Regions from separate parts of the Peribacillus sp. NPDC101481 genome, predicted to be linked through region 2. Evidence: predicted binding sites of a transcription regulator. Region 2 holds the regulator's gene; the other holds the start of a gene.
The links. Region 2 encodes LexA, which represses DNA repair genes until DNA is damaged. Its sites were predicted from a motif close to CGAACATATGTTCG; they were not measured.
Positions count from the first base shown of each region.

Region 1 (5,030 bases), 710 kb from region 2:
ATTTACTTTCTATTATTTTACCGTTTCCCTTTAAAAAACACCAATCGTACGTTCGCGTTTTCCCCCAAAAGAAAAAGCCCACATAATTTTGGGGCTTCCACAATCATTCACCTGTAAATTTAAAATTGAAATCATTGACCGGCCAATATCGAACATCCACTTTACCGACAACATTTTCAACCGGTATATAACCAAAATGACGGCTGTCAGCACTTTCAAGACGGTTATCACCCATGACAAAAAGCTTACCCTCCGGAACTTTGGTCATGTCCGTCAATTCTTTTAATGTAAAATCACCTGTAAAATCCTGTTCCGGGAAACCTTCCTTGAATTTCTCAAGATAAGGCTCATCCACTTTTTCACCATTTACGTAAAGCCAATCATCTTTATAACGAATTCGGTCACCTGCAATCCCTATGACTCGCTTAACATAATCTTCTTGTGAATTAGCATGAAAAACAATAATGTCAAAACGGTTGATATCATGAATCCGGTAATTGATTTTATTCACGACAAGTTTATTTCCATCTTCAAGGGTCGGCTGCATCGACTTCCCTTCAACATCATAGCTTGAAAAGAGAAATGTACGGATTAAGATGTAAATAACAAAAGCTATCATCGCTGGTTTTATCCAATCGGATAAAGAATTCTTGTTTGTTTTTTCCATCTAGTTCAACCCCTACTGCATTTATATATTAATTTATTGTCCTTCTTCTCTCTTCATGCTTTTATTTAGCCTGACTTCCAGTCTTTTTCCCACATACCATAGGATAAAGATGACGATTCCGATAATGATCGTTCGCACAGGCTTATGAATTAATGATACTAAATCGTAACCTACGAAGCTGATCGTAAAAATCATCACCGCTTTCCCACCCACTACTGCAAGTCCATATTGCAGGGTACTGACTTTTGAAAGTCCTGCCACGATATTAACGATAGCCGAGGGTGTAAAAGGGAAGCAGAGTAATATGAACAAAGGACCGAATCCATGGCTCTCAACCCAAACCATCAACCTCTGCACCTGTTTATGCTTTTGCAAAAATCGGAAAAACCTCATTTGACCATATCTTCTAATAATCCAAAAGATCAAAAAAGACCCCGCTACCGCACCAATCCAAGAAAATAAAAATCCCCACCAGAGACCAAAAGCCGTTGCATTAGCAAGCACGAACACCACTAAGGGCAAAAAAGGCAAAAATGCTTCCAACATCGGCAGCAAGATCCCAGGAATTGGACCGAATGAGCGATATTGCTGAATAAGTGCCGATATATGATCAAGTGTAAACCACTCACGTATAGTATCCAAATCCATAATTATCTCCCTCGACATGCTGCCATCATTGCAGCATAAACTTATTAAAAACTGTTTATTTTAGATATATCACTTTCCCCTGAAATTGCAAGAATTATTATCCATATATCTTCATACTTTCCCTATCTCCGGAAAACATAATCTTGTTAACGAATATTTCTTGATTTATCAAAACTGCTTGCATATACACTGAAAATACATTAGGATAAAAAAACAGAACGTATGTTCTTGTTTTGCAGAATATACATACTATTATTAAAAACGCGCTATTTTAGAAAGGGGCGGTCATGATGACCCGCATTCCAGAAGATGACCGAAATATGATTGAAAAAGCCATCTACCTCCCTATGGTTATTACAGTCTTAAACCGGGATCTCAAGGTCATCGAAATTAGTCCGTTTAAATTAAAAAGGCCCTATTCGGAGCTAGTCGAACATATTTTAAAAGTGGTTCAAGACGAACTTGCCGAGGTGCGGCGCTATTTGCGCAAGGAGAATATTAAGGTTAGTGAAATCAAACGCGATGAATCCTTCACGATGTATTGTTTTATATATAAAGGATACGAGGAACATCATAATTATTTCAATCCCCGCCTTCGCAACAAAACTGAAGACTTGTTATGTTATTACCTTTTCGAAAAAAACCACCGTTCAAGGAATTAGCGGGTGCAGGCATCCATGTATGTGGATGTTTGTGGCCTTAGATCATCCAGTATCTTATATGAGAAGGTTAAGCTTAATCAGTCAATATATGAATTAACGTAACGGAATGTTTCGGTTAAGAATAAGCTATAATGTTTTTTATTTGGAACTTTATCAGCAAATGATATTCCATCGAGTAAATTTGATTTTCTGATTTTAACTACACTCTGTAAATGCCTCTTGATTAATTGCTAACGTATTTAATTATATCCAATCATAGCAACATTTTACTAATATATGGTGTACAATCTATTAGATTTAATTGGAATAGCAGAAAGTATTTTGTCTAAACACAGTATATTGCACCAATTTTCATTTTGAAAACTTTTGTTAAAGAGATTTATCCAGAAGAAACACATAACAAAGAAGACGGAAAGTACAGACCTCCCGAATAGTTAGCGGAAAGAGATAATAAGGGTTACATAGAGACAGAAATTATACAATGGGGTCAAAAAAAAGAGAAAAATTTCATAACATATAAATCTTTATACCCTTATATGAAGCAGATTACATTATTCTTACATTAGGAACGTCTTTCATTTTTGGATATATATATTACCTTGAGAAGCAATTAAAGGTCCCCCAAAAGGCACTTTTTATTGGGAGAGCATGTTTTTTTATCACTTTAATAGGTAGTTTCATTTTAGAAGTGATTTGAAATTCAGCATTCTCTCACCTCTATTTCTGAACCATTTGAGAGAAGAAGGCTGTACACATTTCCAGTAACTATACATATTATGATACCTATACTTAAACTGTGTTCAGCTAACTTCCACAAATTAGAAAATTACAGTAAAAATGCTTTATCCTAAGGAAGCAAAAGAGGAAATGTTTGTATATCGATGTTTTTTCAAAGAAGGCTCTGAAACATAAAAAAAAGAAATTCAAGATTTAATGGATGAGCTATTTGAAGATTAATTCTGATGCCCTTCTCATATGAGAAGGGCTTTTGGTTGTGACTTTTGCTAAAGCAAACATTGATATGATTGATCGTATGAAAGAATCATTCCATTATCCGCCTGTAGAATATCATCTCCTCCACCATATTAAAAACTCAGATACATTCCCCTTCTTCACCAGCGACAATCCATCATAAATACCCAGGATCATTTTACCTAACCACGATTCTGATGCCCGCTTCCTTTTTTTATCACAAGAAAATTATGTCCAAATCCCCATTTTTCGAATTACACATGTTAAATTATTATTTGGAGGGGAAAAATGAAGAAAATAAATATTCTACTGGTTGCTGTTCTTGTTTTGTCTTTATTCACTGGACTTAAAACAACTGAGGCAGCCTCAAATGTGAAGGTACATTTCATCAATGTTGGACAAGGAGATGCCATCCTTATTCAAACCGGTAACGAAAACGTTTTAATTGATGGCGGCGGTAAAGGAAAGGGCGACGAAGTTGTAGCCTACCTAAAAAAGCAAAAGGTGAAAACACTTAATGCATTAGTATCCACTCACCCAGATGCGGATCATGTGGGCGGTCTGGCTTATGTGATTAAATCGCTTAATGTAAAATCTGTGTATGCCCCTAAAGTTTCTCATACTACCCAGGCATATAAAGACTTTTTAACGGCTGTTAAGCAGAAGAAGCTTACAATAAAAAAAGCGCAGACTGGCGTGGAAATCAACACTAAAGCTAAGGATAATTCCCTTAAATTCATTGCACCTGTTAAAGAATATGCCAAGTCTGACTTAAATAATTGGAGTGCAGTCCTTTTACTTAAACACGACAAAAAAACATTCTTGTTTACAGGTGATGCTGAAGAAAAATCAGAGACAGATATGCTGGCTAAAAAACTGGTACCAAGTGTGGATGTACTTAAAGTCGGCCATCATGGTGCAAAAACATCAACTAGTTCCGCATTCATTAACAAAACAAAACCGAAATACGCTGTAATCAGTGTAGGAAAAAATGGCTATGGGCATCCTACTTCCACTGTTATAAAACGGTTGAATTCAGTGAAGGCCAAAACTTATCGCACAGATAAATCAGGTAACATTATTTTTACTTCTACAGGTCAGAAAATTACTGTAAAGACGGTGAAATAAATGGTACAAGGTATTATTGACCGCTTCGAAGGAAAGATCGCTGTCGTTGAAATCGATGGTGGTGACATGAAGGATTTTCCTAAAAGCGCTCTCCCCAAGGGAGCAAAAGTAGGAGATATGCTGATTATCGATGGAGATACCATCACCATTTCCAAAGAGGGCACTGAGAAGTTAAGAAAAGAAATTGACGATCTAATGGATGAATTATTTGAAGATTAATTCCTGGGCCCTTCTTTAATAAGAAGGGCTTGCTTTAATTTTGAATGTCTAACGCGGTATATACTTTGACATTACCCCTTGAAGCCTTGACCCCGTTTGCTTCGGTGAACAGATAGAATGATTTCCTCTTTGTTTCCTCAATCCTCTGGATCAATTTCGTTTTTAAAAACGAAGTCCGGTGCAGCTGGTTTTCGAAAGAACTGCATGATACTGCTATATCGATGGTTTGTCTATTCCTGAATGTGATGGTAGTATGTTTGGAATCCAGGCGATCATAGGATACCACATGCTCATGTGATAACCAGATGCATTGAGGACGCAACGGAGATGTAGTGGGAAAGAAGAAAATCGAACTGGTCGGATCGATCGCAATAGGTGCTTTATGTGTGATGTTTATAAGCTGTTTTGTGCCTTGCTTGCGTCCTTCATAACTTGATCCGAAAAACTCACAGCTTTTCTTTATTATTTCCAAAGGTTTAAACGGGGATATGAACTCGTCCTCCATTTCAACTATACGGGCATATATTTTACTGCCGTAATTGATTGGCGAAACCATCAATGTATGTGGCGTGATTTCATATTCCTCGATGATTCCCTGATTGTTTTCCTTCATTTTTAATCCACCTCTTCCTCATTGCTAAACATCGCTTTTACTTTACCAAAGCTTATGCCCTTAATTGCTTGTACCCTTCCATTCCCCATTGCCGAAGAAAAGTGAATGGAGATAGTAAATG
Region 1 is NZ_JBIWNJ010000002.1:563,565-568,594, reverse strand. It holds gene lepB (signal peptidase I) at 104-667, opposite strand; gene ACIROD_RS12745 (TVP38/TMEM64 family protein) at 701-1,315, opposite strand; gene ACIROD_RS12740 (YhjD family protein) at 1,606-1,977, shown strand; gene ACIROD_RS12735 (ComEC/Rec2 family competence protein) at 3,238-4,077, shown strand; gene ACIROD_RS12730 (DUF3006 domain-containing protein) at 4,078-4,296, shown strand; gene ACIROD_RS12725 (competence protein ComK) at 4,331-4,909, opposite strand.
Region 1: a site for LexA is predicted at 1,531-1,544, ahead of ACIROD_RS12740 (YhjD family protein). Genes of this name have one in related genera too.

Region 2 (5,030 bases):
ATCAGCTGGACGGATTACCCCTAGGTTAGGCATTGCACGCAATGATGCCAATTGTTCGATTGGCTCATGAGTCGGTCCGTCTTCTCCTACAGCAATGCTGTCATGAGTGAATACATAGTTTACAGGCAGTCCCATTAGTGCTGCCATTCTTATGGCAGGACGTAGATAATCAGAGAATACGAAGAATGTTCCTCCGTATACTTTTAATCCACCATGAAGTGCCATTCCATTTAAAGCCGCACCCATAGCGAATTCACGTACACCGAACCATATATTACGGCCACTGTAATTACCAGGTAATAGATCAGTCTCACCTTTGATGGCAGTATTATTAGATCCGGCTAAATCCGCAGAACCCCCAATGAAGCTAGGGACCCTTTTGGCAATAGCATTTAGCACTTCCCCACTTGAAGCACGGGAAGCTAATGTTTTACCTTCTTCATAGACGGGAATTTCCTGATCCCAATCAGCAGGCAGTTCACCTTTGATGGCCAACTCCAATTGCTGTGCTAACTCAGGATGTGCTTCTTTGTAATTTTTGAACAATTCATTCCAAGCTTCTTCTTTTTGAGCGCCTGCATTAACAACAGATTCATTAAAGTGTGAATACACTTCTTCCGGAACATGGAAGTCCTCTTCAAATGTCCATTTATATGCTTCTTTTGTCAATTTCAGCTCATCTGCACCAAGCGGAGCGCCGTGAACAGCAGATTTACCTGAACGGTTTGGTGAACCGTAACCAATAACCGTTTTCACTTCGATTAATGTTGGGCGTGCATCGTCGGTTTTCGCTTCTTCAATCGCTTTAGCAATTTCCTGAAGATCATTCCCATCCTCAACGCGGATATATTGCCATCCATAAGATTTGAACCGGTCTGCTACGCTTTCACTAAATGATTGGCTTAAGTCGCCGTCAAGAGAAATATCATTAGAATCATATAAAACAACGAGTCTTCCGAGTTGTAGATGTCCAGCTAATGAAGCGGCTTCTGCAGAAACACCTTCCATTAAATCTCCATCTCCACAAATGCCATATGTATAGTGATCGACCACATTATAAGAATCGCGGTTATAGCTTTCTGCCAAGTGACGTTCAGCCATTGCCATTCCTACTGCCATTGCGATACCTTGTCCAAGCGGCCCGGTTGTTGCATCAACACCAGCCGTATGACCGTATTCAGGATGTCCTGGAGTTTTACTGCCCCATTGACGGAAGCTTTTCAAATCATCGATAGATAAGCCATAGCCCGATAAATGAAGAAGGCTGTATAACAGCATAGAACCATGTCCAGCTGAAAGAACAAAGCGATCTCTATTAAACCAATCGGGATTTTTCGGGTTATGGTTCATATATTCGGTCCATAGTTTATACGCCATCGGCGCAGCACCCATTGGCATACCTGGATGGCCGGAATTAGCCTTTTCAATTGCATCAATTGATAATGTACGAATCGTATTGATAGAAAGTGCATCTAATTTATCTAACATATTGTAAAAACATCCCTTCCTGTAATGTACCTCTTTATATTATAGTGACAAGCATAATATCACAACTAAAATCACTATTTACTGCCTCAATATTACAATTTTCTATAATAACAGAAGTCCCCTATTTAGATTAAACTAAATAGGAGAATACATACATGCATGCACTCCCTTTTTACTCCTAAATGCTAACAGGATACTCAAGCGGAATGTTTTATCAGAAGGATCCAAGCATTAATGTAAGTTTCTTTTTTCTTTTATATTTTTTATCTTTTGAGGAGTGACGTCATTACCTTCTGGATCAACGACCTTCACATGCTCCAACGTATCGGACATGGACTTTCTGAATGTTTCCAAATACTCACTTCTCAATTGGGTTTGCTCTTTCGCCTCAACTTCCGTCAAACCTTCAGCCTTTGCCTTTTTAGAAAGTTCATTAATACGGGCTATTTTTTCTTTTGATAACATAATTTCGCTCCTTCATAATCTCCGGATATTGTCATGGTATTAAAAAAAAAGCGAAATTACAAGTTCTAAGATTTACTTTCATTTGTATTCAGTTGATGTTCGAGAAAACGCCTGTTCACAGTAGCCTTTGAAACATTGTATCCAAAGCCCCTTAAAGTGGCTGCGATTTCTGCGAATGTCAATCCATTGGCCCGAAGTTTAATAATTTCTTCAATAGGGATTTCCATACGGTCCCTTCCAGTGGAATTCCTTTGATTCTGAAGGTTTTTTTGAGGACGGTATCCTTTTTCAACGGCTCTTATCATCCCGCGCTTTATTTTAAGATTATGTAGTTTCCTTTGGTATTCTTCTACAATACCGACTATCTGGATGACCATGGCATCCGAATCCGATAACTCAAGCTCCCCGTCATGTGAGAGTGTATAAATTTTAACATTTTCTTTAAGGATGACATGGAAAAGGGCTATTTTGGCATTCCCTCTTCCCAGCCTTGTTTCATCCTGGATTAATAGTACTTCGGCTTCTTTAGTTTTAAATAGTTCGAGCATGTCAAAAATGCCATCCCGATTCAACTCATAACCACTTGCCTGCTCTTTTATTATGGATATAACTTCAACATCCATCTTTTCTGCCAATTTGACTAACTCATCTTCCTGCCTTGCCAATGATGTTTCCTGTGACTCTTTTTCTGTGCTGACCCTACAATAGATTACCGCCTTCATAATACCCTACCTTCACTGCTTACTGCTCACTGGCCAAATTCTGGACAAGTTCTTCCCCTTTAACCGGTATGACGATGACTTGACCAGGTTTAATTGTATCCGCCCTGACACCATTATGCTCTTCTATCCAACCAATGAATTCTTTTTTTGTCAAATTTGCTTCTTCATATTCTTCAGCGATTCCCCATAGGGTATCACCTTCACTTACTTCTATAGAAAGGAAATCCTTTTTTGGATCATTGTTCAATGTACAAGAGAATAAAATTGAAAAGATGAATACTGATCCCGCTAATAGAATCGTATAAATATAATTTTTGTATAAATTTTTCATAAATATCCCTCCAAAGCGAATGTTCGTTCGTATGTTATGGTCAAATTATAATACGAACGTTTGTTTCAGTCAACAACAAAATTCGAACTTATGTTTGTATAGAATTGGGGGCCATGCTATAATGTAGCAAAGAACATTGGGGAAGAGGTGCACATATGACTAAACTATCAAAAAGGCAGCAAGATATTCTTGATTTCATTAAAGAAGAGGTCCGCCAAAAAGGGTATCCACCTTCCGTACGGGAGATTGGTGAAGCAGTGGGACTTGCTTCAAGTTCAACAGTACACGGGCATTTATCACGCCTGGAAAGCAAAGGCCTGATTAGACGTGACCCAACCAAGCCAAGGGCCATTGAAATAATGAATTTGGAGGAAGCGAACAATATTCCCAAAGTCAATGTCGTGAACGTGCCGTTACTTGGAAAAGTAACAGCGGGAATGCCGATAACGGCCATTGAGAACATAGAAGAATACTTTCCGCTTCCCGAAAGCATGGTTCCACATGATGACCATGTATTCATGCTGGAAATCATGGGTGAAAGTATGATCGAAGCAGGAATTCATGATGGGGATTATGTCATCGTGAAACAACAAAGCAATGCCAATAATGGAGATATCGTCGTGGCCATGACGGAAGATGATGAAGCCACTGTAAAACGATTCTTTAAGGAACCGGATTACATAAGGCTTCAGCCTGAGAACTCGAATATGGAACCAATTATTTTACGAGATGTTTCGATACTTGGAAAAGTAATAGGCTTATATAGACAAATACACTAAAAGCGCTAACCGCGCTTTTTTTGTTTGTTTAATCTATGTCCCGAATTCTCTCAATATGCATATGGAATTTTAATAGAATCAAGTTTTCATGGGAATTTAAACGTCCTTAATTACGAACGGAAGTATATGATCGCCTAATATGTACTTTGGTAACAATCTGATTACAATAAAAAAGAGAGCTTTAACTACCGCTCCCAGTTAAAATTCACTTCACTCGTAATCTTTGGTTCACTTTAATTAGGTTAAGATCTACCAAGCCGTTCCACTGTTGAATCTGCACTTGTGTAGAACCGTATGCTTTTGCAAGCGCAGAGACGGTATCCCCTTTTTGGACAATATGATAAACCTCTTCTATACTTGCATCATATTTTGTTAAATCGCTTGTTTCGATAAGGTTCACCAGTTTTTCAATATAGTTGGGATCCGAGGCGTACCCAGCATCGAAAATTGCTTTGAGTGCTTTTCTGTAATCTTTTTCTCCAATGACAGCCGTATAAAGACTTCTATTCCATGAAGTCCCCTTTACATATAAATTGGCAAGATCTCTAAGACTTTCTTCCCAAGATGGGTATTTTCTGAATTTGTTCCATACTTGAACGGGTACGCCATTGACATATTCCATTGTCTGAATGATGACAGACTCACCCTTGAAGTCACCTTTTGTACCGAATATATTTTTTCCTTTGCTTGCTAATAAACTTGTCCCATATCCACTCTCCAAACAAGCTTGTGCAATGACAACAGAAGGTAATATTTTAAATTCCTGTTGAATTTTCTGGGCATAGGGAGCAATTTCCTTAATAAATGTTTCCTTGCTCATTAGAACCTCCCATCAATGGTTTTACTTTATTTTTCACTGTTCATCTTCATTCTTATCGTATTCTCATCTATGAAAAAGGTTACAGCAAGTCCCATACAAAAGGTTCTGATGTTTGGCTAATTGTTTTTATTATAGATTTCTTACCTAGAGTGGCCTGCTTCGAGTATTATTTATCCATTTCCCTACCAAACAGGAAAAGCCGTCAATCCATTTAATTAAATGGATTGACGGCTTTTCCTATTGAACACTGAAAATCTTCAAAACTTGTTCGTTAATTTTAAATTTGTAATTATTTATTTTTGTATAAAACCTTGATGAAAAACAAAAACTATTTTTAAAAACTTCATTTCAAGGTGGTGAAATCATGGACTACCCAACCGTCCATACAAACTTCTGGGATGCAGTGATAGCCATTCCTACCATCA
Region 2 is NZ_JBIWNJ010000002.1:1,277,305-1,282,334, reverse strand. It holds gene tkt (transketolase) at 1-1,488, opposite strand, end outside; gene ACIROD_RS16205 (DUF896 domain-containing protein) at 1,720-1,953, opposite strand; gene ACIROD_RS16200 (YneB family resolvase-like protein) at 2,019-2,675, opposite strand; gene yneA (cell division suppressor protein YneA) at 2,695-3,006, opposite strand; gene lexA (transcriptional repressor LexA) at 3,162-3,785, shown strand; gene ACIROD_RS16185 (glucosaminidase domain-containing protein) at 3,991-4,605, opposite strand; gene ACIROD_RS16180 (hypothetical protein) at 4,970-5,030, shown strand, end outside.